4 regions of the Mesorhizobium sp. P2_D1 genome follow, and region 4 is predicted to be linked to each of the others. Evidence: predicted binding sites of a transcription regulator. Region 4 holds the regulator's gene; each other region holds the start of a gene.

Region 1 (7,233 bases), on a different contig from region 4:
CCAGCAGCAGCACCGAGCCCAGCGAAATCCCGTACCAGATGTTCTGGCCGGCATCCCAGAAGGCCAGCGTCGAATTGATGTCGGCGATTGCGGCCGTCGTCGCCTCCTTGCCCGCAGCCGAGGCGTTCTCCTCGACCGAGGTGAGCAGCGAAACCGCATCACGGTCGCCCCGTGCGCCGATCAGCGCGATGGCGGCGAGCTTGTCGGCATCCGGCCGGTCAGAAACCAGGACAGAGGCGGCACGGGCCTGTTCGAGCAGGGCCTTGACGCTGGCCACCGTCTCGCTGGCGATCGCGGTGTCGAGCGGCCCGATGTTTGCGGCATCGGGTGTCTTGAACATGGTGTCGGCAGCGGCGATGCGCACGGCCGGATCCTTGGCGCCGAGCGTCAGCGTGCCCAGCGCATCGCGTATGACGCGGCGCAGCGTGTTGTTGACCTTGATCTTGGTGATGCCGTCCTTGGCGGCATCCGCCGATTTCTCGCCGCTCAGCGGGTCGAACAGCTCGACGCTGTCGCCCGCTTCCTTGCCGACGAAGACCAGTGAATCGGCCTTGCGGATGTAGAGGTTGCCGTCGGCAAGTGCCGCGAGCGGTCGTTCGACAGCCGGATCACCTGTGGCCGCCAGGTCGTGGACGACAGCGCCTGTCTCGGAAAAACCCTTGGCCGTCGCGAATTTGGCGATGATGCCACGCAGATCGGCTTCGCCAGCACCCGACGACGACAGCGTCGCCAGCAGGAACAAAAGCGTCAGGCCAATCGCGCGCAACAGGTTCATCGGCTTCAGGCGACCCTTGAACGTTGAATTGGGCGTCCGGACGGCGGAGGAAACCATCCGGACGCTGCGGTCTGAGGTCATGGACCTGCGGTCCAGACCTGGTCAGCCCGGGAGGATCAGTTCGTACCCTTGCCGCCGCACTTGCCGGTGGCGACGTTGAAGTTGCCGCAAGACAGAGGCGCGCGCCAATCGGAGATGAGGTCCTTGGAGTCGGGCAGGTAGTCGGACCATTCGTCGCCCATCACCAGGCCCGGCGTGCGCGAAACCGTCTCGAACTGGCCGTCAGCCTGGATTTCGCCAATCAGCACCGGCTTGGTGATGTGGTGGTTCGGCATCATCGTCGAATAGCCGCCGGTCAGGTTGGGCACCGAAACGCCGATCATGGCGTCAATGACCTTGTCCGGATCGGTGGTGCCAGCCTTCTCGACCGCCTTCACCCACATGTTGAAGCCGATATAATGGGCTTCCATCGGGTCGTTGGTGGTGCGCTTGTCGTTCTTGATGAACTTGTGCCAGTCGGCGATGAATTTCTTGTTCTCGGGCGTATCGACGCTCTCAAAGTAGTTCCAGGCGGCGAGATGGCCGACCAGCGGCGCCGTGTCGAGACCGGCAAGCTCTTCTTCGCCGACCGAGAAGGCCATGACCGGAATGTCCTCGGCCTTGATGCCCTGGTTGCCGAGCTCCTTGTAGAACGGCACGTTGGCGTCGCCATTGACCGTCGAGACGACGGCGGTCTTCTTGCCGGCCGAACCGAATTTCTTGATTGCGGAAACTTCGGTCTGCCAGTCGGAGAAGCCGAACGGCGTGTAGTTGACCATGATGTCTTCCGCCGCGACGCCCTTGGCCTTCAGATAGGCCTCAAGGATCTTGTTGGTGGTGCGCGGATAAACGTAGTCGGTGCCTTCAAGCACCCAGCGCTTCACCGAACCGCCATCCTCGCTCATCAGATAGTCGACAGCCGGAATGGCCTGCTGGTTCGGCGCCGCACCTGTGTAGAACACGTTGCGCTCGCTCTCCTCGCCCTCATACTGGACGGGATAGAACAGGATGTTGTCGAGCTCTGAGAACACCGGCAGCACCGATTTGCGCGACACCGAGGTCCAGCAGCCGAACACCGCGGCGACCTTGTCCTTGGAGATCAGCTCGCGCGCCTTTTCGGCGAACAGCGGCCAATTGGAAGCCGGATCGACGACCACGGCTTCGAGCTTCTTGCCAAGCAGGCCACCTTTGGCGTTCTGCTCGTCGATAAGCATCAGCATGGCGTCCTTCAGCGTCGTCTCCGAAATCGCCATGGTCCCCGACAGCGAATGGAGAATGCCGACCTTGATCGTGTCGTCGGCCGCCCTGGCAGGCATGGACATCAACAGGCCGGCAACGACGCTCGCCGAAAACATTTTTGTTATTGTCGAGAAATTACCCCTCATGCCTAACACTCCCAGGCTGGTTGATTGCACCGCAACAATGCAATGCAACCCCCGTGCCAATCGCTCAGGAGATGCCGAATAATAGGTGATAGTTAAACATTATCAGGTGCTTGGTATATTAGCTTTATGAAAACAAAGAAGACCGGTTAAAAATTGATTGAGAGAAATTTGCGCAGCGCACAAGGCGCCTGCCTAATTTTCGCCCAAATTGGCAATGTGCCTAGTTTTTGGACTTCGCCGGCGGATGTTGCGGCTCGGCGCAGAAATAGGGCAAGCTCGCCCAATCAAACGAGCGACGTCATGGCATCCGGCATTTCACGCATTTTTATCGGCATATTGCTTCTGGCGGCAGCGACCGGCACTGCCCGAGCCGACTTCAGCGACGGTAAGATGCCCGACGGCATCTACCACTGCGAAGTGTACCTGCTTGGCATGTTCCTCGACCTCGGTGACATCACCATCAAGGGCAACGTCTACAGCGGCCCAGTCACCTTCGGGACCGCCCAGCAGGGCTACAATTACCAGATGGATGCAAACGGCGTGATCTCCTGGCTGGGACCGCTCGGCGGCTATACCGCTGGCGGCAACTCGCTGTCGCTGACCCAGGCCACGCTCGACGGTCAAAGTGCGCCCTCCTTCGACATCATCATGAGGCAGCCCGACGGCGCCTTCACCGCCTCGACCTGCACCAAAGGAAGCGGCCAGTAAGTTATTCCCTGGCAATGGCCGCCGCCTCGGCGGGCCTGCCTCTCTCTCATGTCATCTGGATGTTGCCGAAACTGGATAGGCAGCGGTGCGCCGTCACCATCCACCTTGAGAGGCAGACACAATGGCCAATTCCCCGTCTTCATCCTCCCCTGTCATTCGCGACGTCATCGCCGAGCGCGTCTCGCGCCGTACTCTCCTGAAAGGCAGCCTCGCATCTGGTGTTTTGATCGCCGGCGGCAGCTTCGTCGGTTCGTTGTTTGCCGGAGAAACACATGCCGCGGCGCTTTCCACACTTGGCTTTCCCGAGTTGAAGCGCGTCTACGACAAGACCCACGCCGCCGCAGAGGGCTATGAGACCACGATCGTGGCACGCTGGGGCGACCCGCTCGTCGCGGGTCTGCCGGATTTCGACGGCAACAAAGTCGCTGCCGACGAGCAAGAGAAGCGCTTTGGTTACAACTGTGACTACATCGCCTTCCTGCCGCTGCCAAAAGGCACGGTCAATTCCGACCACGGCCTGCTCTGCGTCAACAACGAATACATCTCGCCCAATGTCATGTTTCCCGGCATGACCGAGGATGACGCCGGCAAGACGATGAGCAAGGAACAGGTCGATCTCGGCATGGCCGCCATGGGCCACTCGATCGTCGAAGTGCTGTTGAAGGATGGCAAGTGGTCGTTGGTCGAGGACAGCCCGCTCAACCGCCGCATCACCGTCAACACCGAAATGACCGTCTCCGGCCCGGTTACCGGCCACGCCTTGATGCAGACCTCGGCCGATGCCACCGGCACGAAAGTGCTCGGCACCAGTTACAATTGCAGCGGCGGCTTCACCCCGTGGGGCACCGTGCTGACCTGCGAGGAAGGTGTTTCCGACCTGTTCGGCGGCGATCCGAAGAAGGCGCCGACCGCGGACATCCTCGATCGTTATGGCTTCGACGGTTCCGACATCTATGGCCGCGGCCGCTTCCACGACCGCTTCAACATCGACAAGGAGCCGAACGAGGCCAACCGTTTCGACTGGGTGGTCGAGATCGACCCCTATGATCCCCATTCCAAGCCGGTAAAGCGCACCGCGCTTGGCCGCATGTCGCATGAGGCGTCGACGGTTGTCCTCAACAAGGACGGCCGCGTCGTCGTCTACATGGGCGACGACGATTATTTCGAATACATGTACCGCTTCGTCTCGAACAAGGCCTACGATCCGGCCAAACCGGCCTCCGGCAACGACCTGCTGGACGATGGCGTGCTTTCGGTTGCGCGCTACGACGCCGATGGCTCCATGACCTGGCTGCCGCTGATTCACGGCCAGGGCAAGCTTACGGCTGAAAACGGCTTTGCCGATCAGGCCGAAGTGCTGCTGAAAACACGGCTGGCGGCGGACGCGCTGGGTGCCACGCCGATGGACCGCCCCGAGGACATCGAGACCAATCCGGTGACTGGCCGCGTCTATGCGGTGATGACCAAGAACAAGAAGCGCGACCAGTCGAAGGTCAATCCGGCCAACACGCGTCCGGAAAACCTCTGGGGCCACATCGTCGAACTGATCCCGCCAAGCGGTCGCGGCGTGGACGCCGACCATACCGCCGACAAATATGCCTGGGATCTGTTCGTGCTGTGCGGCAACCCAAAGGACGCCGCGGTCGGCGCCACCTTCCACCCGGACACATCGGACAATGGCTGGTTCGTTTGCCCCGACAACATCACCTTCGATCCGGCCGGCCGGCTCTGGGTGGCGACCGACGGTGCCAATGATTTCGACCTGCCGGACGGCGTCTACGGCGTCGACACCGAAGGCCCGGCGCGCGGCCTGCCGAAGCTGCTGTTCACTTGCCCGCATGGCGCCGAAGCGACCGGCCCTTGCTTTACCCCCGACGGCACGACCTTGTTCCTGTCGGTCCAGCACCCGGCCGAGGACGCCGAGACGCTCGACAAAGTGCAGACACTGTGGCCCGACTTCAAGGACGGCCAGTTGCCCCGCCCGTCCGTGGTCGCCATCCGCCGCAAGGACGGGCAGCCGGTCGGCGCCTAATCAGTCTGGTCACACAAAAAGGCGGAACGCGCGTTGCGCGTTCCGCCTTGCGGCCCGGGAGGACACTGAAATTGGCACCGCCCCGGTTACGGGGCGATTTCTTGCCGGCTCAGATCGTCTTGGCCGACATCTGCGCGGCGATGTAATCGGCCTGGCGGATCGCCAGCGACACGATCGTCAAGGTCGGGTTTTCGGCGGCACCCGTCGTGAACTGGCTGCCGTCCGACACGAACAGGTTCTTGATGTCGTGCGTCTGGCCATGCTTGTTGACGACGCCGTCTGCCGCCTTCTCGCTCATCCGGTTGGTGCCGAGATTGTGGGTCGACGGATAGGGCGGCGTCGGGAAGGTGCGCGTGGCGCCGACCGCGGCATAAAGCGCCGAGGCCTGCTTGTAGGCATGGTTGCGCATCGCGGTATCGTTCGGGTGATCGTCGAAATGCACGTCGGCGATCGGCATGCCGTGCTCGTCCTTCATGTCGGCATGCAGCGTGATGCGGTTCTCCGCGCGTGGCATGTCCTCGCCGACGATCCACAGCCCGGCCATGTGGTCGTAGTGGTCGAGCGCCGTGGTGAACGAGCGGCCCCAGGCCCCTGGATCGAGGAAGGCCGCCATGAACGGCAGGCCGAGCGACAGCGTCTCGAACTCGTAGCCGCCGACGAAGCCGCGTGACGGATCATGGCGCGCCTCGTCGCGGATGATGCCGGCCATGGTGGTGCCGCGATACATGTGCACCGGTTTGTCGAAGATGGCATAGACCGAGCCCGTGGTGTGGCGCATGTAGTTCTTGCCCACCTGCCCCGATGAGTTGGCAAGGCCGTCGGGGAATTTGCCCGACGACGAATTGAGCAGCAGCCGCGGGCTTTCGATTGAGTTGCCGGCGACTGCGACGATACGGGCTTTCTGCTCTTGCAGCTTGCCATCCTTGTCGGCGTAGACCACGCCGGTCACCTTGCCCGAGGCGTCATGGTTGATCTTGATCGCCATGGCGTTCGGCCTGACCTCGAGATGGCCTGTTGCCTCGCCCTTGGGGATCTCGGTGTAGAGCGTCGACCATTTGGCGCCCCATTTGCAGCCCTGGAAGCAAAATCCGGTTTGCTGGCAGGACAAGCGGTCGTCGCGCTCGACCGAGTTGATGGCCATGTTGCCGGTGTGGCATTCCTTATAGCCAAGCTTGTCGGCGCCAGCCTTCAACACCTTGAAATTGTTGTTGCCCGGCAATCTCGGCCAGTCATTGGTCCCGGTGACGCCCATCTTGGCTTCGGCCTTGGCATAGTAGGGCTCCATCTCGGCCAACGTGATCGGCCAGTCGAGCAGGGTGGCACCTTCCACTTTGCCATACGTCGACAGCGTCTTGAACTCATGCTCCTGGAAACGCAGCGACGCTCCGGCCCAGTGGGTCGTCGAACCCCCGACCGACTTGACGATCCAGGCCGGCAGGTTCGGAAAATCCTTGGCCACACGCCAGTCACCGGAGGTCGTGCGCTTGTCCTTCCAGGCGAGCTGGGTGAACGAATCCCACTCGTCGTTGACAAACTCCTCATATTCGTGGCGCGCGCCGGCCTCCAGGATGACGACGTCGACACCCTTCTGGGCAAGTTCGTTCCCGAGCGTACCGCCGCCGGCGCCCGAGCCGATGATGACGACCACGCCGTCGTTGTTCAGGTCAAATGCTGTTGCCATGGTTTCCTCCCATGATTTCTGTTTGCGGGTTCAAAACGACGGGGCTCAGAGCCACTCGATGTCGTTGAAACCGCGCGCGATGTAGCCGCCCTTGGAAAAGGACTCGCCCTCGTAGCCGAAGATCGGCCAGACCTCTTTCTGGTTGTAGAGGCTGACGACGAGGCCGCCACGGATGGCCTGGAAGAACGGCGTCGCCTCGATCTGCTTCAGCACCGCGACGCGCTGCTCCTCCCAGCCAAGGCCCCGGTAGCCTCCGTCCCCAGACTTCTTGTCAAGGTCGGCGATACCGTCTTCGATCATCGTCTTGTAGGCGGCGTCCTTGCCGGCCTGCTCGTCATGGCCTTTCACGGCGATGGCGTAATATTTGTCGGGAACCTGATCATGCGGATAGATGTCGCGCGCCATCTGGATCAGCGTCGCCATGGTTTCGGGCTAGAGCGCGGATGTCTCGAGCCCCCAGGCATGTTCGGGGCTGATGACCGCGCTGCCGGAAATGACGAGCAGCGCACCAATGCCACCGCGTTTGAGAAGCTCACGACGTGAAAGTCCAGGCTTCCCGTCATAGATCGTGACCATAATATTCCTCCCTGCTTGCTATTTGCGCCCCTTGAAG
Region 2 (7,233 bases), on a different contig from region 4:
GCGGCGAGGTCGGGCTGTCGGCGCGCGACCCGCTGGCGCCACCGCGAATCGATCCGCGTTTTCTGTCCGACAAACGCGACGCCGAACTGTTGCTCAGGGGTGTCAGAATGATGCGCGGCATATTGGAGGCGCCGGCGCTGGCCAAATACCGCGCCAAGGAAATCTACACCGCCGGCGTATCGAGTGATGCCGAGCTGATGACCCATATCCGAGCCCGCGCCGATACGATCTATCACCCGGCGGGCACCTGCAAGATGGGCATCGACGACATGGCGGTGGTCGATCCGCAGCTCCGCGTGCGCGGCATACGGGCCTTGCGGGTGGTCGACGCCTCGGTGATGCCGACGCTGATCGGCGGCAACACCAATGCACCGACCATCATGATCGCCGAAAAGGCGGCGGACATGATCAAGGCGGTGGCCTGAAGGAGTTCTGGTCGAACCAGTGTTGCTAATTTCGCCTGTTTTGAAGCGATCTATGGCGATGCCATCCCCGGCCGACGGGAACTGGTCTTACCAACGGGGGATTTGTGCTTTCCCTTTCGCCTTCCTGCCCTTAGGATAGGTCCATTATTTCATCATCCGAAATAAATGTGGCCACAAGGGAGGAACCGGGAATGGCTGGCAAGAAGATATTGATGCTCGTTGGCGAGTTCAGCGAGGAGTACGAGATTTTCGTCTTTGAACAGGCCATGCATGCCGTTGGCCATACGGTGCATGTCGTGTGCCCCGACAAGAAGGCCGGCGACATCCTGAAGACGTCGCTGCACGACTTCGAAGGCCACCAGACCTATACGGAAAAGCTCGGCCACGACTACATCCTCAACAAGACCTTCGCCGAGGTGAAGCCGGACGACTATGATGCCGTGTATGCGGCGGGCGGGCGCGGGCCGGAATACATCCGCATCGACAACCGGGTGCAGGGGCTGGTGCGGCATTTCCATGAGGCCGGCAAGCCGATCTTCACCATCTGCCACGGCGTGCAGATCCTGATCGCCGTCGACGGCGTGGTGCGGGGCCGGGAAGTCGCAGCGCTTCACTATTGCGAGCCGGAGGTGACGCTGGCCGGCGGCATCTACATCGACGTCGCGCCGACCGGCGCCCATGTCGACGGCAATCTTGTTTCAGCCAAGGGCTGGCCGGGCCTGTCCAATTTCATCCGCGAATGCCTGAAGGTGCTGGGCACCGAGATCCGCCATGGCGAGATCCTGATGCGCGAAGAGCGTCAGGCGGCCTGACCCGCCGGGCAATTCCAGGAAAAGGGTGAAAGGTTTTCCGTCCGGAATTGCGTCAAGACAAATCCAGGATTTGCCAAATGCCGCCGCGCCGTATGGTGCGGCGGTCTCTTTATGCCGCCAGCGCCTCGCGGAACGACACCAGCTTGCGGCGGTTCTCGTCCCACAACGCCAGTTTGACGCAGCGCAGGCTGTCGAGCAGCGTGACGCGACCGATGCCGCGCAGTTCCGGATAATCCCGCAGCACTTCCTGCAACCGGTAGCCCGGCACCTTGGCGGAGAGGTGGTGGACGTGGTGGACGCCGATATTTCCGGTGAACCAGTTCAGCACCGGCGGCAGGTCGTAGTAGGACGATCCGTGCAAGGCGGCGTGTTGGAATTCCCAGTCCGCATCCTTTTCCCATTCCGTCTCCTCGAACTGGTGCTGGACGTAGAACAGCCAGATGCCCGCCGAACCGGCAAGGATGACGATCGGGAGATGGACAACCAGGAACGCGCCGGGGCCGACGAACCAGATGAGGATAGCCGCCGCAACCGCGATGCCAAGATTGGTGGTCATTGACGACACCCAAGGCGTCAGGCCGCCACGCATCATGCCGACAGGCAGCCTTTGCTCGAAGATGAACAGCCAGATCGGTCCCAGCCCGAACATCACCAGCGGGTGACGATAGAGACGGTAGGCGAGACGGCCCCGCCATGACAATTGCCGGTATTCGGCAACGGTCAACGTCCTGATGTCGCCCATGCCGCGCTCGTCAAGATTGCCAGCGCTGGCATGATGGGTCGCGTGGGCGCGCCGCCAGCAGTCGTAGGGCGTCAGCGTCAGGATGCCGAGCGCGCGGCCGATCCAGTCGTCGGCATAACGATTGGCGAAGAAGGAACCATGGCCGCAGTCGTGCTGGATCATGAAGATGCGCACCAGAAACCCGGCCGCCGGAAGAATGAGGACCAGACCCCACCAATGACCGTAGGAGTAGGCGGCCGAAGAGAGCGCCCAGAGCGTGACGAAGGGAATAAGGGTGATGGCGAGTTCGAGCGCGCTGCGGCGCCTATCCGGCTTCTTGTAGCGTGCCAGAATCTTCAGCCAGGCGCGCTTGCTGTTGGCAGCCGCCTCAGGGGAAATCATGTTCATCAGGAATCATAGGCGGGGTGTCCCGCCACCGCAAGACAGGGATCACGCAAAATTACTGTGCGTAATTGTCGCGTGGCACGGCGGTCGACCCGGTCAGTCCCAACTTGACCCAGTCGACGATTCACCCTGGAGCGCCGGGTTTTTCTGCTTTGGGGCGATCACTACTCCCGATCGAGGATGGGGCAGCCGCGCTCGGTTCCAAAAGTCACGCGCACGCGGTCGCCATACTGTCTGCCCCGGACGGTGATCTCGCGGCGGCCGATGGACTCTATCCTTGCCCGGCGAATGCCCATCCGTTCCGCCTTGTCGAGAGCCCGGTCTTCCGTGCAGCCTCGTGAGTGGCGACGGTCGCGCCAGTCGTCGCTGCGGACATCGCAATCGTCGTAGTTGGGATCGCAATCTGGCAGGAGCTTCAGCCGCGGGCCATGTTTGCCCAATTCCAGCTGCAGGCTCTCTGCCTGTGACGGAAAGGCCACCAATGCAACGGCGCCAAGGCCGACAAGCGCCGACAGCAATGAGGTGGTCGAAACCTTGCGCACTACGTCCTCCATGTGAATCATAACGCATCCATCACTAGATGGTTCGGCTCTCTCAGGCTATTGCCGATGGAGGGTTGTTGCCAGATCGATCGTTGCGCTTACTGCCGGCGCCAGCCGGCGTCGCTGTCCTCCACCCCGTCGAGGCGATCGAGCAGCTCCCTGAGGCGGTCGGGAATGTCGGTCTCGGTGCGGAAGGCCGGCAAGGTACGCAGAAAGCGCGTCACCGCCTCGGCACCGAACTGGCGCCTGACCTCGGTGGCCAACCGTTCTCCCTTTTCGCCTTTGTTGCGGGTCATAATCTCAAAATCCTGTGTCAGCTTCGAAACTCCTCCAGCAGGGGAATGGTTCCCGCACCACGCCTTTGTGGCAAGCAAAGCCGTCATTTAAGGTAAAGCTTGAATTAAGATCGAAAGACCGTGCCGTTCGTTGCCCCGCCCTGGTCAAGGGCCTCTACCATCGCTTACCCCTTGATTTTTGGCCGCCAAACCTCGATATCGGGCTCAAAATCCATATCATTCGAGATTGACGGGAAACGGCGATGAGCGACCAGGCAAAAGACGAACGCGCGCCCGATGAAGTCGAGGCGACCGAGGCCAATGCCGAGCGCACGGAAGGCAGCATCGATGGCGACTATGAAGCCCTTGTGCGGCTGCTGAAGGAAAATGAGGATCTGAAGGACCGCGCGCTGCGCGTCGCGGCCGAGATGGAAAACCTGCGCCGCCGCACCGCGCGCGACGTGCACGACGCGCGCACTTACGCGGTGGCGAATTTCGCGCGCGACATGCTGTCGGTGTCGGACAATCTGCGCCGTGCGCTCGACGCCATCCCGGCTGAAGCCAAGGCATCCGGGGACGCCGGCTTCAAGGCGCTGATCGAAGGCGTCGACCTCACCGAGCGCGCCATGCTGTCGGCGCTGGAACGGCACGGGGTCAAGAAACTCACGCCTGAAGGCGAGAAGTTCGATCCCAATTTCCACCAGGCGATGTTTGAAGTGCCCAATCCGGATGTCCCTGCCAACACCGTGGTCCAGGTCGTCCAGCCGGGCTATTCGATCGGCGAGCGGGTGCTGCGCCCGGCCATGGTCGGCGTCGCCAAGGGTGGCCCGAAGTTTGCCGCGGAAGCCCCAGTCGAGCCTGGGCCTGTCAATGAGCAGGCCGAGAAGGATGCCTGACGAGAGCGAGTAGCGAATAGGGGGTAGCGAGTAGGAAATAGTTGATAGCGGCCAAGTGGCTTCGTGCTATTCCCTATTCGCTACTCCCTTCTTGCTATTCGCTCACTCATGAACCCCATCGCTCTTCTCGACTATGCCGGCGTCGCCGTCTTTGCCGCGACCGGGGCGCTTGCTGCTTCACGCAAGCAGCTCGACATTATCGGTTTCCTGTTCCTGGCCAGCGTCACCGGCATCGGCGGCGGCACGTTTCGCGACCTGATCCTCAACGTGCCGGTGTTCTGGGTGGGAAACCGGGACTACCTGCTGATCTGCGCGGTGGTGGCGGTGGTGGTGTTCTTCACCGCACACCGTGTCGAATCCCGTTACAAGCTGCTGCTCTGGCTCGACGCAATCGGCCTTGCCGCGTTTTCCGTGATGGGCGCGGCCAAGGGGCTCGCCATCACCGGCTCGCCGGCGGTGTCGGTGATCACCGGCATGCTTACCGCTACATTCGGCGGTATCCTGCGTGATCTTCTGGCCGGGGAGCCTTCGGTGCTGCTGAAGCCCGAAATCTATGTCACGGCCGCGCTCGTCGGCGCTGCCATCTTTACAGCAGGCGATGTGGCTGGCTTACCGCAGATTGTCTCAGGATGGGCCGGCTTCGCCGCGGCGTTCGCCGTGCGCGGCGGCGCGCTTCGCTTCGGCTGGGCGTTTCCGCCCTACAAGAGCCGGCCCGGCCGGCGACCGGAAGATATTCCGTGAAAAGAGGGAATAGCGAATAGGGAGTAGCGAATAGCGGTTGTTGCCGCGCAACTCCGGCCACGACGTCCTATTCGCTATTCGGCTGTTCACGCAGCGAAGCGCTGGGCTTCCCCGCCATAGTAGTTGACGTAGCGGGCGCCGATTTCCTTGACCGGCATCACGACGAACACGTCGACCGTTGAGAATTCGCGGTCGATGACGCAGCCATCGCCGATGCGGGCGCCGACGCGCAGATAGCCCTTGACCAGCGGCGGCATCGCCGCGATCGCCGCCTTGGCATTGACCGCCTCGATCGGCATCAGATCCATCGAACAGTAGCGCCCGGACACCGCGCGCACGTCCCAGGCCGAATTCGTCCGGCAGTGGTGGGCGAGATAGGTAAGCGCCTCGGCATGCGCCGCCGGCACAGTGCCGTGGAAGGACGCGCAACCGGTCATCACACCGATTTCGTAGTGGTTGATATAGGCCCAGATACCTTGCCACAGCGCCTCGATGGTGCGCTTCGAACGATATTCAGGCAAAACGCAGGAGCGGCCGAGCTCGAGAAAACGCTGACCGGGGTGACGGGCGATAAGCTTGGTCAGCTCGAATTCACCTTCGGAATAGAAGCCTCCAGCGGCGGCCGCGATTTCTTGCCGCAGCAGGCGATAGGTGCCGACGATACGTCGATGTTCGGGGCCGGAAAGCGAAGTATCGAAGACGAGCAGATGGTCGCAGAGCGGATCGAACCGGTCGGCGTCACGGCGATCCGGCGCCTGGAACAAATCCTTCCTGGCGCCGAGTTCATCGTAGAACACCCGGTAGCGGACTTCCTGCGCGGTCGCGATCTCGGCCTCGTTGCGGGCGAGCCGCACTTCGAGATTACCGATACGGCCGAGTGCTGCGCCCTTTATGACGGAATCGACGTTACGTCCGGCAAGCAAGGCGCTGCTGGCGTTCGGCCGAGTGTCACATTCCGGCATAACTGTATGCACGAGGATTCTCCTTCGAGCCATCCCTCTTGGCACGGGGATACGGTGTAGGTGCAACAGGATTGTGACAGTACCGTGATACGACGTCGTGGGCAATACTTCGTCGGCTGGCGAATACGGTCAACCGGCTACGTTACGCCTGCGGGCGGGGTGGATGGGCTGTCGAAGTTCCTGACCTTCGGCTCGCGATCATGCCCCTAGGCCGCGACCTGTCCCTCGACGGCATTGACCAGCGCGTCAGGGTCGAGTGGCTTGGTAACGAAGCCGCTGGCGCCATGGGCAAGCACCGCATGGCGGGTCTTTTCCTGGCTATCAGCCGACAGCACCATGATCGGCACCGGCGGCACGGCGGTTTCCTCCTCGTAGCGGCGGATGGCAGCAATCGCGTCCAGCCCGTCCATGACCGGCATGTGAAGGTCCATCAGAACCACGTCGAAGCGATGGTTGTGCCCGGCGCCGGTGACAGCCTCGACGGCGGCCTTGCCGTTGCCGACCACCTTGACGCGATGCCCGGCCTTCAGCAGCGTGGCGCGGGCAAGCATGGCGTTGATGTCATTGTCCTCGGCGATCAGCACCGACAGTCCCCGTTGGCGGCTGCCGACGGCACGAGGCGAGGGTGCGTGGCGGTTTTCCGGCTGCGGCTGGGCGAGGGCGGGAGCATTGCTGCTCAACAGCACACGCAGAAGCGTTCCGCCACGCACCGGCCTGGCAAGGAAGGTCGCGTAGCCGCTGGCGCGGAATTCGCCAAGCATGCCGCGGTCGGTAGGTGCGATCAGCGTAATGGCCTCGCAGTCGACGAAACCGCTCTGGCGCAGGCGCTTGAGCAGCCTTCCATCGCTCGCTTCCATCGCCGCGTCGACCAGGAGCATATCGCAGCCGTCGGCGAAGGGCGCGGCCTGCGCGACGGTGATGGCGACATCGACCGCGCCGCCATTGGCGCGGATGGTGCGGGCGATGGCATCGGCCTCGACGGCATTTTTCGACAGGATCACGGCGCGCTTGCCCGAGAGCGCGTTCTGCCGGCCCTGCGGCGCTTCGGTGGCCGATATTGCCGGGATTTCAAAGACGAACTCGGATCCCTGACCGAGCCGGCTCGATACTGAAATCGTGCCGCCCATGGCGGCCACCAGGCGTTTGGAGATGGCGAGGCCGAGGCCGGCCCCGCCATGCGTGCGCGTCGACGTGCCGTCGGCCTGCTCGAACTCCTCGAAAATGCGCTCCAGGTCGTCTTCGTGCAGACCTGGACCGGTGTCGGCGATAGTGAAGCAGATGCGGTCGGTGGTTTCAGTGCGCGCGCGTGCGATGCTCACCAATACACCGCCGCTGTCGGTGAACTTGATGGCATTGCCGATGAGATTGAGCAGCACCTGCCTGACCTTGCCCGGATCGGCGGTGATCAATTGCGGCACGTCGGGTTCGACATGGCAGCCCAGCCCGATATCCTT
Region 3 (7,233 bases), on a different contig from region 4:
CTTCGCCCGTCGGCGTCAGCAACAAATTGCGGTCGACGACGCGGTAGCGTTCGCGCATCTCACCCAGGAAGCCGGTGTAGTAGGGGTGGGTGATGCCGGCAGTGGTGAGGATGTGATAGGGCAGGAACGCCGGGCTCACCGCGCCCAGGTTCTCGACCGGACCGGAGTGGTTCGACCAGATGATCAGCGGCGTCTGGTGATGTTCAAGTGCGGCTTGCGGCGTCGGTTCCTTGCGCGGCGCGACATTGTCTTTCAGGAACCCGGTTTCGACATAGACCGGCCCCAGCGGCGGCAGATGGTCGCCGAAGAAGGCGATCACGGTGGGACGGGAGCGTTTCTTCGCCCATTCGACAAGGCGTTCAAGGCCACGATCGGCGTCGGCTGACCCCTCGGCGTAGCTGAGCAGCGATTCGCGTGCCCATTGGCTGATCGGTGCCTGCACCGTGTGGGTCGGATTGTAATAGCGGTTCGGCTCGTAGGGGCCGTGGTTTTGCAGGCTGACCGCAAAGAAAAACACCGGCTCATCGCTGGCGTCGGCCTCGCTGATGATCTCGTCGGTCATCGCCGCATCGGACGCCAGCGGCCCGCGCTTTTGCAAGGGCGGCAGCGTCTCTTCTGATTTGAAATCGTTGAAGCCGAAATCAGCGTAGACCGCGCCACGGTTCCAGAACCAGTTGGTGCCGGGATGGATGGCGCGCGCCCGGTAGCCCTGGCTCTTGAGGAACGTTGCGAGCGAAGGCGTCGGCGTGCGCACATATTGCTGATAGGGGATGCTGCCGGCCGGCAGGAAGGCGTTGGAAAAGCCGGTCAGCGCCTCGAACTCGATGTTGGCGGTCATGCCGCCGAATTCGGGCGAGAACATCGAGCCCGAACGCAACGCGCGCACGTTGGGGATCGGGTCGGGCGTGATGGTGACGCCGGGCAGCTTAGTCGGATCCCAGAAGGATTCGCTCATGACGATGATGATGTCGGGCTTTTCCGCCGGCATCGAGGCGGTCACATCGGTCCTGTCGATCGCCGCGATTGCCTTGTCTGAATAGCCTGGCGGCGCCGAGACATGGGCCATCGGCACGTTGAGGGCAAAGGCCAGGGCAAAGCCGTTGGAAGCATAGTTTTCCTTCTGGTCCCACATGATCGGGATGATCTGCAGCCGGTCCCTGGTCCAGGAGAAGGTGGCGTAGTCCATGATCGAAACGAAGAAAGCGAGCAGCGGCACCGCCAGCGTCAGCCGGGCAAGGCGGCCCTTGCGGCTGAGCGCCGGAACCTTGCGGCGCCATAGCCGCCAGCCATAGACGAGCAGCGACAGGCCGGCGACGATGCCGACCACCATGGCGAGCGCGGTCATCGGCCGGTCGCGCACCAGGAGCGGCAGCAGCGCGAAGATCTGGCGGGCGTAGAGGAAATCGGTGGGATAGAGCGGATCGCCGAGATAATGCGACTTCTGGTGGCCGACGAAGGCAAGGGAAAGGGTCAGCGGCGCGACGATCATCAGGCTCTGGTGGCTGCGGCCAAGCACGGCATCGAGGCCGATCAGGATCAGCGCGAACACGACGATGGTGGTCCAGCCCGGCTTGAGCGGCTGCAGGAAGAAGGCGACCGTGCCGGCAAAGTCGCCGCGCACGATCAATTCGATCGCAAACACCATGACCGCAGCGATCGCCAGGCTGACCAGCCCATAGCGCACGACCGGCCATGTCCTGCCCGGCAGATAGCCGGTGGACGGGTCGTCTTCCAGGAACTGTGGCGCGGCTTTGCCGACGCGTTTAGAACTCTTTGCCACTTTAACTTCCCCACCCAGCGACAAACTCGTCACTCGATTGTCATATAATTGTCACGCAAAGCTAGCGCCTGTGGCGGAAATAAGAAGAGCCAGCAAACGATTCGTGAGCGGTTTTCATCAGGAGTGATCGCCAAAAAGCCTTTCGGAACAGGCACTCGGCCGGCGATGGTGCCGTCGGGCAGGGTCGAACTGGGCTTGACTTGGCGGCCTGCCTTGCGTCACAGGCAAGAAAAACCCGACTATCAGGTAAGCAAAACCAGCCCTTGGGAGCTCTCGCATGGCCGTTGCATTCACCTTTCCTGGACAAGGCAGCCAGGCTGTCGGCATGGGCAAGGATCTCGCCGATGCCTTTCCCGAGGCGCGCAGGATCTTCCAGGAGGTTGACGACGCGCTTGGCGAAAACCTGTCGAAGCTGATCTGGGAAGGGCCGGAGGAGACGTTGATGCTGACCGCCAATGCCCAGCCGGCGCTGATGGCGGTCTCGCTGGCCGCGATCAGGGCGCTGGAATCGCGCGGCTTCTCGCTGAAGGACAAGGTCGCCTATGTCGCCGGCCATTCGCTGGGCGAATATTCGGCGCTCGCGGCCGCCGGCTTCGTTTCGGTTGCCGATGCCGCCAGGCTGCTGCGCATCCGGGGCAATGCCATGCAGGCGGCGGTGCCGGCCGGCGAGGGCGCCATGGCGGCTATCATCGGGCTGGAACAGGCGGATGTAGAAGCCGCCTGCACCGAGGCTGCCCAAAGGGCTGGCTCCGTCTGCCAGGTGGCGAACGACAATGGCGGCGGCCAGCTGGTCATTTCAGGCACAAAGGGCGCAGTGGAGCTGGCGGCGAAACTTTGCACGGAAAAGGGCGCCAAGCGGGCGCTGATGCTGCAGGTTTCGGCGCCTTTCCACTCCGCGCTGATGACGCCAGCGGCCGAGATCATGCGCGAGGCTCTGGCCAGCGTGGCGAAGGCCGCCCCGGTGGTTCCCATCGTCTCCAACGTCACCGTCACCCCGACCAATGATCCGGACGAGATCGCGCGGCGTCTGGTCGAGCAGGTGGTTGCCCGCGTGCGCTGGCGCGAGACGGTGGAATGGTTCGGCGCAAACGGCATCGCCACGCTTTACGAGATCGGCGCCGGAAAGGTGCTTTCGGGCCTGGCGCGGCGCATCAACCGCGACATCGCCACCGCGTCGGTCGGCTCCGCGGCTGATGTCGAGGCGGCGCTGACGACGCTTGCTTAATCTAGTGCCTTTTGACCCTGCCCGTGCAAAGGGTGTTCTCTTCTCAATCAGGAGACAAAAATGTTCGAATTGACTGGCCGCAAGGCACTCGTCACCGGCGCATCGGGAGGCATTGGCGAGGCGATCGCCAGGGTGCTGCATGCGCAAGGCGCCATCGTCGGCCTGCATGGCACACGGGTCGAGAAACTGGAGACGCTGGCCGCCGAGCTTGGCGATCGGGTCAAGCTGTTCCCGGCCAACCTGTCGAACCGTGACGAGGTCAAGGCGCTCGGCCAGAAGGCGGAGGCCGACCTCGAAGGCGTCGACATCCTGGTCAACAATGCCGGCATCACCAAGGACGGGCTGTTCGTGCGCATGTCGGACGCCGACTGGGACACCGTACTCGAGGTCAACCTGACCGCTGTCTTCAGGCTGACCCGCGAACTCACCCATCCAATGATGCGCCGCCGTCACGGCCGTATCATCAACATCACCTCGGTTGTCGGTGTCACCGGCAATCCCGGCCAGGCCAACTACTGCGCCTCCAAGGCCGGCATGATCGGCTTCTCGAAATCGCTGGCGCAGGAGATCGCCACCCGCAACATCACAGTCAACTGCGTCGCCCCTGGCTTCATCGAATCGGCGATGACCGACAAGCTCAACGACAAGCAGAAGGAGGCGATCATGGCGGCGATCCCGACGCGCCGCATGGGCACCGGCGCTGAAGTCGCATCCGCCGTGGCCTATCTCGCCTCCAACGAAGCCGCCTACGTCACCGGCCAGACCATCCATGTGAATGGTGGCATGGCGATGATCTGAACGAGGTCCGGCGGAGTTGTTGCCGGCTTGTGAAAAGAGACCATTTCGGCTTGGACCTCGGCTATTTTTCGTGTAATGCGGCCCGCAACCCGGCGGTTCGGGCAAAAACCGGTCCGTGGCCGTTGCGTTTCCGGCAGGACCATCTTTCAGCTTGATTAGCGGCATTCTGCCCGCTAACGAAGACAGACAAACAAAAGACGAGGATGCCCCAAATGAGTGACACCGCAGAGCGCGTCAAAAAGATCGTCATCGAGCACCTTGGTGTCGATGCCGACAAAGTGACGGAGCAGGCGAGCTTCATCGATGATCTGGGCGCCGACAGCCTCGACACGGTCGAACTCGTCATGGCGTTCGAAGAAGAATTCGGCGTCGAGATTCCCGACGATGCGGCCGAGACCATCCTGACCGTCGGCGACGCGGTGAAGTATATCGACAAGGCATCCGCCTGACGCTTTCCGCAGTCATCACCGGGGGAGGACCTGCGATGAGGCGTGTCGTCGTCACGGGCCTTGGGTTGTTGTCGCCGTTCGGCATGGGCTTCGAGCACAGCTGGAAGGAACTTCTGACCGGCCGCAGCGCAGCCAAACGCATAACCGAGTTTGAGGTGGAGGATCTTGCCTGCAAGATCGCCCACGTCATTCCGCGTGGCGATGGCAGCAATGCCACCTTCAATCCCGAGGCCGTGCTCGAGCCGAAGGAATTGCGCAAGATCGGCGACTTCATCCTGTACGGGATTGCTGCCGCCGACGAGGCGCTGAAGGATTCCGGCTGGGAGCCAAAAACCCATGCCGAGCAGTGCGCCACCGGCGTGCTGATCGGCTCCGGCATCGGCGGCATCGAAGGCATCGCCGAGAACGCGATGATCCTCAAGGAACGCGGTCCACGCCGCATCAGCCCGTTCTTCATCCCCGGCCAGATCATCAATCTCGTCTCCGGGCAGGTCTCGATCAGGCACGGGCTGAAAGGCCCGAACCACGCCGTCGTCACCGCGTGTTCGACCGGTGCGCACGCCATTGGCGACGCTGCCCGGCTGATCATGTGGGGCGATGCCGACGTGATGGTCGCCGGTGGCGCCGAAGCGCCGGTGACGCGGCTGTCGATCGCCGGCTTCGCCGCGTGCCGGGCGCTGTCGACCGATCGCAACGATGCGCCGCAAACGGCGTCGCGCCCCTATGACCGCGACCGCGACGGCTTCGTCATGGGCGAGGGCGCCGGCGTCGTCGTGCTTGAAGAGCTCGAACATGCCAAGGCGCGCGGCGCCAAGATTTACGCCGAGGTGACCGGCTACGGCCTCACCGGTGATGCCCATCACATCACCGCGCCAGCCGAAGACGGCGACGGCGCCTTCCGCTGCATGACGGCGGCGTTGAACCGGGCCAAGCTGACGCCCGCCGATGTCGACTACATCAACGCGCACGGCACCTCGACCATGGCCGATACGATTGAACTCGGCGCCGTCGAGCGGCTTGTCGGCAATGCCGCATCGAAGATTTCGATGTCGTCGACCAAGTCGTCGATCGGCCATCTGCTGGGGGCGGCCGGTGCTGCCGAAGCGATCTTTTCGATCCTCGCCATTCGCGACAATGTCGCGCCGGCGACCATCAACCTCGACAACCCGGAGCGCGAGACCGCGATCGACCTGGTGCCCAACAAGCCGCGCGCTCGCCAGATCGACGTTGCACTGTCCAATTCCTTCGGCTTTGGCGGCACCAACGCTTCGCTTGTCTTCCAGCGCTATAATGGCTGATCGTCCAACTGCCCGGCGATGCTTCGGCATGCCGTCAATTTTGCCATATTCGCCCCTACTCTGCCGCAGGGGATTCGTTGAGCGATCAAACGGTAGGGCAAAATGAACACAAATCCGGCGGGCAACGGAGAATTCGGACAGCGTCCAGCATCGGGGCCGATCATGCCGAAGACGGCGAGCGAGGCCTTGCGGCCGGAGGCCGGCACACCGCCGCCGAAGCGCTCGCGTGCTTCGCGCAGCCAGGTCGTCGTGTTCATGAACTTCGTCATCTCCGTGGTGATGCTGTTGGTTCTGGCGGCGGGCGCCGCGGTCTACTTCGGCAAGCAGGAATTCACCGAAGCTGGCCCCTCGGCCAATGGCGACACGTTCCTGGTCAAGCCGAATACCGGCGTCCAGGATATTGCCGACCAGCTCGAACGCCGCGGACTGATCAGCGACGCCCGGATCTTCCGCCTTGGCGTGCGCGCCTACGGCAATGACTCGGCGCTGAAGGCCGGCGAGTACGAGATCAAGCCCAAGGCTTCCATGCGCGACATCATGGAGCTTTTGAAGAGCGGGAAGTCGGTGATGTATTCACTGACCGTTCCAGAAGGGTTGACGGTCGAGCAGGCGCTGCAGCGCATCGCCGATGAGCCGGCCTTGAGCGGCGATATGCCGGCGAACACTCCTGCCGAAGGCAGCCTCGCCACCGACACGCTGCGCTTCACGCGCGGCGCGACACGCCAGCAGATGATCGACAAGCTGCTGGGAGATCAGAAGAAGCTGGTCGACGAAGTCTGGCAGCGGCGCGCGCCGGACCTGCCGCTGGCCAATGTCGAAGAGTTCGTTACGCTGGCCTCGATCGTCGAGAAGGAAACGGGCAAGGGTGACGAGCGCTCACGGGTTGCCGCGGTCTTCCTGAACCGGCTGGCCAAGGGCATGCGCCTGCAATCCGACCCAACCATCATCTACGGTCTGTTCGGCGGCAAGGGCAAGCCGGCGGACCGGCCGATCTACCAGTCGGACATCCAGAAGCAGACGCCCTACAACACCTATGTGATCAACGGCCTGCCACCGACGCCGATCGCCAATCCGGGTCGGGCGGCGCTGGAGGCTGTGGCCAATCCGTCGAAGACCGACGATCTTTACTTCGTCGCCGATGGTACCGGCGGCCATGTCTTTGCCGCGACGCTCGAAGAGCACAATGAGAACGTCGCCCGCTATCGCGCGTTGCAGAAGAAGCAGGCCGACGACGCCGCCAAAGGCGCCAACACCACCGGCGCCGGCGACAGCAATGCCGACAAGCCGGCCGACGGCAATGCCGACAAGCCGGCTGACAGCAATGCTGACAAGCCGGCTGACGCAGGCGACGACAGCGGCGGCGGCGATGCGGGCGCTGCCCAGTAGGACGAAGAAGGGCGTTGCCACAACGCGGCGCCCCTGACATTTGGAGCAGCGCGGCGCGTCCGATTTCGGCGTGCCTGCGGCGCAGTCATTTTTAAGCCGCACGTGCTCCCCTCCGGAAAACCGGTTTCGGAGCGATGTGCCAGGGACTTGTGGATATGAATTTGCAGAGCATGACCGGTTTTGCACGTGCCGTCGCCGAGCATGAAGGCACCGCAATCGCCTGGGAGGTCAAGTCCGTCAACGGCAAGAGCGTCGAGGTGAGGCTGCGATTGCCGCAAGGTTTCGAACGGCTGGAAC
Region 4 (7,041 bases):
GGATTTTGACGTCTCTCCGAGTTTTTTTCGAGCTCCGGAATAAATAATGACATGATGGTGGGGTTCTGCCAGAATTTGGCTTGGCGCATGTCGCCCCAAAAGTGCGCAGCGGTTTTGGGGCAACGACACGTGCAGAAACAAGTGCCTGAAGCGCGTCGCGCTTTCAGGCTTCGCTGATGGCCTTCGGGAGGCACGAAAGGCTGCAGCGACCGGGAGGATGTGAAAAAGCATGTCGGTCGGAATCCGTCACGACGATCTGCGCCGCCGCAACCGGGCGATGGTGATTGCGGCCGTGCGCCGCGCCGGACAGCCGTCCCGCACCGAGATCGCCGCGACCACGGGCCTCAGCCATTCGACTATATCGGCGATCTCCTCCGACCTCATCGGCGAAGGCATCCTGACTGAGAGCAAGCCGAGCGAGGCCGGCTCGCTCAAACGCGGCCGGCCGCAGGTCGGCCTCGGCCTCAATCCGGAAGCGGCGGCGGTGATGACCGTGGTGCTGTCACTGAACTTCCTCTCGGTCGCCGTCATCGACTATGCCGGCCAGGTGATCGCCGAGGAACAGCGCCGGCTGGACACGCTGACCATGTCGCGCGACGCGCTGGTCGGTGAATGCGTTGCCATCGTACGGCGTCGTCTCGAAGACCCCGACCTCGACGTCCGCAGTGTCGCCCGCATCGCGTTGGCGATCCAGGGCATCACCGACACTCGAGCCCGCGCCATGCTGTGGTCGCCGATCACGCCGCACACCGACATCGCCTTCGCCGACATACTCGAGGACGAGTTCGGCATCCCCGCCACCATGGAGAACGACTGCAATATGATGGCGATAGCGTTGCGCTGGCGCGACCCTGATCGCTACCGCGACGACTTCATCGCCATCCTGTTGTCGCACGGCATCGGCATGGGCCTGGTGCTGAAGGGCGAGCTGTTCACCGGCACTCATTCCTCGGGCGGCGAGTTCGGCCATATGATCCATCGGCCGCACGGCGCGCTGTGCCGCTGCGGGCGGCGCGGCTGCGTCGAGGCCTATGCCGGCAACTACGCCATCTGGCGCAACGCAAGGCAGATGAGTGAGGATGCGGAACCGGTCGCCGATGTCAGTGATGCCGACATGCGCGCGCTGGCGACCGCGGCCCGCGAGAGGGATGGACCCGAGCGCGAGGCCTATCGCAAGGCCGGCGAGGCACTCGGCTACGGTCTCGGCAGCCTGTTCGCGCTGATCGATCCGGCGCCCGTCGCCATGGTCGGTGTCAGCGCCGCGGCCTTCGACCTGATCGAGCCGGCATTGCGCGAGGCCATTGCTCAGACCGCCGGCGGCCAGCATTCGCAATCGATTTCCTTCGACACCGAACCGAACGAACTGCCACTGATCCGCGAAGGCTGCGCCACGCGGGCACTGACCTTCGTAGACCAGGAGATTTTCGCGCCCGGCACGCAGGCGAGATCCGGCCTCGGTGGCAAGAACGTTGCGTGAATAACGCGCCGGGATGTGTTGAGATTCAGGTTAGGCCGAGTCGAGAATGGCGGGTTCCGAGAACCGGAACGGAGCGGACATTTGGATCCGTGAGTACCGGAAGCGCAGGAAACTGCCGTTCGCAGGCCGGCATCACCTGAATATCAGCAGATCCCTAATCTTCCCGGATTGCGTAGCCCGCCCCACGAATGGTGCGGATGACATCGGGCATGCGGCCATTGTTGACCGCCTTGCGCAGCCGGCCGACATGCACGTCGACCGTGCGTTCGTCGATGTAGATCGTCTCGCCCCAGACATTGTCGAGCAGCTGGCTGCGCGAGAACACGCGGCCGGGATGGCGCATCATGAATTCGAGCAGGCGGAATTCGGTCGGTCCGAGCCGGATCTCGCTCTTCTTGCGATAGACCCTGTGCGATTCACGATCGAGCACGATGTCGCCGACCTTGAGCACGCTGGACAGCACTTCCGGCTTGGCGCGGCGCAGCAGCGCCTTGACCCTGGCCATGAACTCCGGCGTCGAGAACGGCTTGACCAGATAATCGTCGGCGCCTGTCGAGAGGCCGCGCACACGATCGCTTTCCTCGCCACGCGCGGTCAGCATGATGATCGGCAGCCGCTCGGTCTCTGGACGCATCCTTAGCCGGCGGCAGAGTTCGATACCGGAAACCGCCGGTACCATCCAGTCCAGCACCAGAAGGTCGGGGACGTTCTCCTGCAGCCGGATCTCGGCCTCGTCGCCGCGCGTCACCACCTCGACCTGGTAGCCCTCGGACTCCAGATTGTAGCGGAGCAGCACACCCAGCGGCTCCTCATCCTCCACCACCATGATGCGTGGCGCGATCATCGACTGGTCATCCCTGCCGTCATGCCGCCGGCGCGGACATCGCCGTCTCGTCCTGCTTCGGACGATTGGCGGGCAGCTGCGTGCCGGTCAAAACATAATACGCATTTTCCGCGATGTTGGTGACGTGATCGCCGATGCGCTCAAGGTTCTTGGCGCAGAACAAAAGATGCGTGCAGGCGGTGATGTTGCGCGGGTCTTCCATCATGTAGGTCAGGAGTTCGCGGAACACGGAGGTGTACTTGACGTCGATGCGCTCGTCGTCGGCGCGCAGCTTCGCCAGCGCCGCCGCATCGCGTGCCGTATATTCCTCGATGACGCCCTGCACCTGGATCAGCACCAGCTGCGCCATTGCGTCGATGGAGTGCGACAGGTCGCGCGGGGTGACGCTGAGGCCGACGGTGCCGACGCGCTTGGCGATATTCTTGGCAAGGTCGCCAATGCGCTCGAGGTCGCCGGCCATGCGGATCGAACCGACGACATGACGCAGATCGTCGGCCATCGGCTGACGCTTGGCGATCAGTGTGATGGCGCGGTCGTCGAGCTCGCGCTGGCGCGCGTCCATGATCGCATCGTCGGAGACGACGCGCTGCGCCAGGGCGTTGTCGGAATTCAACAGCGCCTTGGTGGCGCCGCCGACCATCGAGCCGGCGAGGTCGCCCATGTCGCGGATCAGCCTGCTGATCTGTCCGAGATCCTCGTCGAAAGAAGCGACTGTGTGTTCGCCCATGATCTTAGTCCTCGTATGCCTGAGCTCAGCCGAAGCGGCCGGTGATGTAGTCCTGCGTGCGCTTCTCGCGGGGCGACGTGAAGATCTTCTCGGTGCGGTCGAACTCGACCAGTTCGCCCAGATACATGAAGGCCGTCTGCTTCGACACGCGCGCCGCCTGCTGCATGTTGTGGGTGACGATGACGATCGTGTAGTCGGCTTGCAACTCGTCGATCAGCTCTTCGATCTTGGCGGTCGACAGCGGGTCAAGCGCCGAAGCCGGCTCGTCGAGCAGGATGACTTCCGGCTTCACCGCCACGGTGCGGGCGATGCAGAGACGCTGCTGCTGGCCGCCGGAAAGGCTGAGGCCGCTGGCGTTGAGCTTGTCCTTGACTTCGGTCCACAGTGCGGCGCGCTTCAGCGCCTGCTCGACACGGCCGTCCATCTCGGACTTGCTGATCTTCTCGTAGAGCCTGACGCCGAAAGCGATGTTTTCATAAATCGACATCGGGAACGGCGTCGGCTTCTGGAACACCATGCCGATCTTGGTCCGCAGCAGGTTGAGGTCCTGCGAGCGGTCGAGAACGTTGTGGCCGTCGAGCAGCACCTGGCCCTCGGCGGTCTGCTTGGGATAGAGCTCGTAGATGCGGTTGAAGACGCGCAGCAGCGTCGACTTCCCGCAGCCCGAAGGTCCGATGAAGGCGGTGACGCTGCGCTCGGGCAGCGACAGCGTGATGTCCTTCAGCGCCTTGCTCTGGCCGTAGTAGAAGTTGAGGTTCTTGACCTCGATCTTGGCCTTGCCGGCAATTGCCTCGGCGGCGATCGTCATGTCTGGAGACAACATCTGGCTCATTTGTCCTCTCTGCGTCCGGTCAGGCTGCGAGCAAAGATGCTGAGCGCGAGAACCGTCAATGTGATGATGAGTGCACCGGTCCAGGCCAGTTGCTGCCATTCCTCGTAAGGGCTGAGAGCGAACTGGAAGATGGTCACAGGCAGGCTGGCCATCGGCGCGTTGAGATTGCTCGACCAGAACTGATTGTTGAGCGCCGTAAAGAGCAGTGGCGCCGTCTCGCCGGAGATACGGGCGATCGACAGCAATATGCCGGTAACGATGCCGGAAAGGGCGGCGCGGTAAGCGACCGACTTGATGACCACCCAGCGCGGCGCGCCGATCGCGGTGCCGGCCTCGCGCAACGCGTTCGGCACCAGGTTGAGCATGTCCTCGGTGGTGCGCACGACGACCGGGATGACCAGGATGGCAAGCGCGACGGCGCCGGCGATCGCCGAGAAATGCCCCATCGGCCGGACCATCAGTTCATAGACGAACAGGCCGATGATGATCGAGGGCGCCGACAAAAGGATGTCGTTGATGAAGCGCACCACGGTGGTGAGCTTCGAAAAGCGTCCGTATTCGGCCATGTAGGTGCCGGCCAGCACGCCGATCGGTGTACCGACGACGACGCCGATGATGGTCATCATGATGCTGCCGTAGATGGCGTTGAGCAGGCCACCGGCATCGCCGGGCGGCGGCGTCATTTCGGTGAACACCGCGAGATTGACGCCGGACAGGCCCTTGTACAGCAGCGCGCCGAGGATGAGCGCCAGCCAGGCAAGTCCGATGCCCGCGGCGGCGACGCACAGCGTCATCATCACGGAATTCTTCCTCTTGCGGCTCTGATGAAGCGATGTGGCTGTCGACATCGGTCAGGCTCCCGTGCGGGCGTCAATGCGCATCAGCATGTAGCGTGCGATGGCGAGGATCAGGAAGGTGATGACGAACAGGATCAGGCCGAGCGCCACCAGCGAAGAGGTATAGAGATCACCGACGGCTTCGGTGAATTCATTGGCGATGGTCGCGGAGATCGTCGTTGCCGGCGCGAACAGCGAGGTGCTGATGCGGTGCGCGTTGCCGATCACGAAGGTCACCGCCATGGTTTCGCCGAGCGCGCGGCCAAGGCCGAGCATGACGCCGCCCATGATGCCGATCCTTGTGTAGGGAATGACCACGCGGCGGGTCACTTCCCAGGTCGTGCAGCCGATGCCGTAGGCGGACTCTTTCAGCACCGGCGGCACCGTGTCGAAGACGTCCTTGGTGATCGAGGTGATGAAAGGCAGCACCATGATGGCAAGGATCAGCGACGACGTCAAAAGGCCGATGCCGTAGGGCGGACCGGCAAACAGGCTGTTGAGGCCGGGAATGCCGTGGAACGCGCTGATGATGAAGGGCTGCACGGTCGTCTGCAGGAAGGGCGCCAGCACGAACAGGCCCCAGATGCCGTAGATGATCGAAGGGATGCCGGCGAGCAGTTCAACCGCCATGCCGATCGGACGCCGCAGCGGGCGCGGACAAAGCTCTGTGAGGAAGATGGCGATGCCGATGCCAAGCGGCACGGCAATCAGGATGGCGATGGCGGAGGTGATGATGGTGCCGTAGATCGGCGCCAGCGCGCCGAATTTCTCCGTCACCGGATTCCAGCTTTCGCTGGTCAGGAAGGAGAAGCCAAAGGTCGACAGGGCTTGCCAGGAGCCGGCAAACAGCGAGATCGCAACACCGCCGAGCAAGACCAGCACCAGTATGGCGGCGGCACGGGTCATTCCGTGGAAGATCGCGTCGGTCAGCGCGAAACGTCTGACAGTCGCGTCGCGCGAACCTCGAATGGCTGGCAAGGCTTCCTGGACAGCACTCATGTGAAGCTCGGCTCTTTGAATTGAGGGAAAAGGAGCGCCGCGGCGCGGCGCTCCTTCAAAGGGATGTTATTCGCCGACGTAGACGGGCTTGCCGTCAGCCTGGATGTCGGCCTTCCACGAAGCCTTGATCAGGTCGACGACGCTGTCGGGGATCGAGACGTAGTCGAGACCCTTGGCGGTTTCTTTGCCGTCCTTGTAGGCCCAGGCAAAGAACTTCAGCGCTTCGCCGGTCGCGGCGGCGTCATCGGGGGTCTTGTGGATCAGCACCCAGGTCGAAGCAGCGATCGGCCAGGTGGCATCACCGGGTTCGTTGGTGATGATGACGTTGAAGTTCTTCGCGCCCTTGAAGTCGGCATTCGAAGCAGCCGAGCCGAAGGATTCGAGCGACGGCTCGACGACCTTGCCGGCGGCATTCAACATCTTGGAGTACGACAGGTTGTTCTGCTTGGCGTAGGCATACTCGACGTAGCCGATGCCGCCGTCGGTCTGCTTGACGGTGTTGGCAACGCCTTCGCTGCCCTTAGCGCCGACGCCGGTCGGCCATTCGACCGCGGTGTCCGAACCAACCTTGTCCTTCCAGTCGGGCGACAGCTTGACCAGATAGTCGGTGAAGTTGAAGGTCGTGCCCGAGCCGTCCGAACGGTGGACGACGGCGATCGCCGTCGACGGCAGGGTCAGGGTCGGGTTCAGCGCCTTGATCGCGGCGTCGTCCCAGGTGGTGATGGCGCCAAGGTAGATCTGCGCAATCGTCTTGCCGTCAAGGATGAGTTCGCCCGGCTTGACGCCCGTCAGGTTGACGATCGGCACGATGCCGCCCATCACCATCGGGAACTGCACGAGGCCGTTCTTTTCCAGATCGGCATCGGACATCGGCTTGTCGGTGGCGCCGAAGGTCACGGTCTTGGCGATGACCTGCTTGATGCCGCCGCCCGAACCGATCGACTGGTAGTTGAGGCCGACGCCGGTGTCTTTCTTATAGGTGTCGGCCCACTTGGCGAACACCGGATAGATGAAGGTCGAGCCGGCGCCGGAAAGGTCCGCGGCCATGGCTGCAGAAAGGGTGACGGTAGACGCTGTGGCCATTGCAATCGCAACGACCGCTGAGCGGATGAAATGTCTCATGTGGCCTGCTCCTGTTCGGAAGATGGTCTCTCGGCGCCATCCTCTCGGCGCCCGCTGAGGCCAATAGCCTTCGATTATAACAGTCGCATGACAGTTTCATGTCACCCCGGTAACGCGTCATCGGGGCGGGGAAAATGCCGGCAGGCAGGCGCTTGCGGCGGAAACCGGCTTTGTGCCCGGAATCAGGCACTTGCGCCGTTTCTG

Evidence for each region. The regulator PhoB, encoded in region 4, activates phosphate uptake and scavenging genes when phosphate is short. The targets are predictions, from matches to a motif close to TGTCATNNANCTGTCAT.
Region 1: AC1D0I_RS11555 (PhoX family protein) is a predicted target of PhoB. The motif match lies at 2,957-2,973, and genes of this name have one in related genera.
Region 2: olsB (l-ornithine N(alpha)-acyltransferase) is a predicted target of PhoB. The motif match lies at 5,842-5,858, and genes of this name have one in related genera.
Region 3: AC1D0I_RS19520 (LTA synthase family protein) is a predicted target of PhoB. The motif match lies at 1,819-1,835, and genes of this name have one in related genera.

Annotation. Positions count from the first base shown of each region.
Region 1 is NZ_JBFUDZ010000012.1:24,545-31,777, forward strand. Features, by position in the region: gene urtB (urea ABC transporter permease subunit UrtB) at 1-775, opposite strand, end outside; gene urtA (urea ABC transporter substrate-binding protein) at 892-2,199, opposite strand; gene AC1D0I_RS11550 (hypothetical protein) at 2,500-2,907, shown strand; gene AC1D0I_RS11555 (PhoX family protein) at 3,029-4,939, shown strand; gene AC1D0I_RS11560 (GMC family oxidoreductase) at 5,049-6,620, opposite strand; partial or broken gene AC1D0I_RS11565 (gluconate 2-dehydrogenase subunit 3 family protein) at 6,666-7,196, opposite strand.
Region 2 is NZ_JBFUDZ010000031.1:16,213-23,445, reverse strand. Features, by position in the region: gene AC1D0I_RS21230 (GMC family oxidoreductase) at 1-425, shown strand, start outside; gene AC1D0I_RS21225 (DJ-1/PfpI family protein) at 617-1,237, shown strand; gene AC1D0I_RS21220 (fatty acid desaturase) at 1,347-2,366, opposite strand; gene AC1D0I_RS21215 (hypothetical protein) at 2,528-2,905, opposite strand; gene AC1D0I_RS21210 (hypothetical protein) at 3,004-3,204, opposite strand; gene grpE (nucleotide exchange factor GrpE) at 3,444-4,076, shown strand; gene AC1D0I_RS21200 (trimeric intracellular cation channel family protein) at 4,185-4,817, shown strand; gene olsB (l-ornithine N(alpha)-acyltransferase) at 4,904-5,779, opposite strand; gene AC1D0I_RS21190 (ATP-binding protein) at 5,986-7,233, opposite strand, start outside.
Region 3 is NZ_JBFUDZ010000027.1:1,120-8,352, forward strand. Features, by position in the region: gene AC1D0I_RS19520 (LTA synthase family protein) at 1-1,804, opposite strand, end outside; gene fabD (ACP S-malonyltransferase) at 2,058-3,005, shown strand; gene fabG (3-oxoacyl-[acyl-carrier-protein] reductase) at 3,066-3,803, shown strand; gene AC1D0I_RS19535 (acyl carrier protein) at 4,016-4,252, shown strand; gene fabF (beta-ketoacyl-ACP synthase II) at 4,288-5,550, shown strand; gene AC1D0I_RS19545 (hypothetical protein) at 5,538-5,807, opposite strand; gene mltG (endolytic transglycosylase MltG) at 5,713-6,936, shown strand; gene AC1D0I_RS19555 (YicC/YloC family endoribonuclease) at 7,092-7,233, shown strand, end outside.
Region 4 is NZ_JBFUDZ010000020.1:68,005-75,045, forward strand. Features, by position in the region: gene AC1D0I_RS16605 (ROK family protein) at 230-1,477, shown strand; gene phoB (phosphate regulon transcriptional regulator PhoB) at 1,632-2,321, opposite strand; gene phoU (phosphate signaling complex protein PhoU) at 2,341-3,048, opposite strand; gene pstB (phosphate ABC transporter ATP-binding protein PstB) at 3,074-3,880, opposite strand; gene pstA (phosphate ABC transporter permease PstA) at 3,877-4,728, opposite strand; gene pstC (phosphate ABC transporter permease subunit PstC) at 4,732-5,715, opposite strand; gene pstS (phosphate ABC transporter substrate-binding protein PstS) at 5,782-6,837, opposite strand.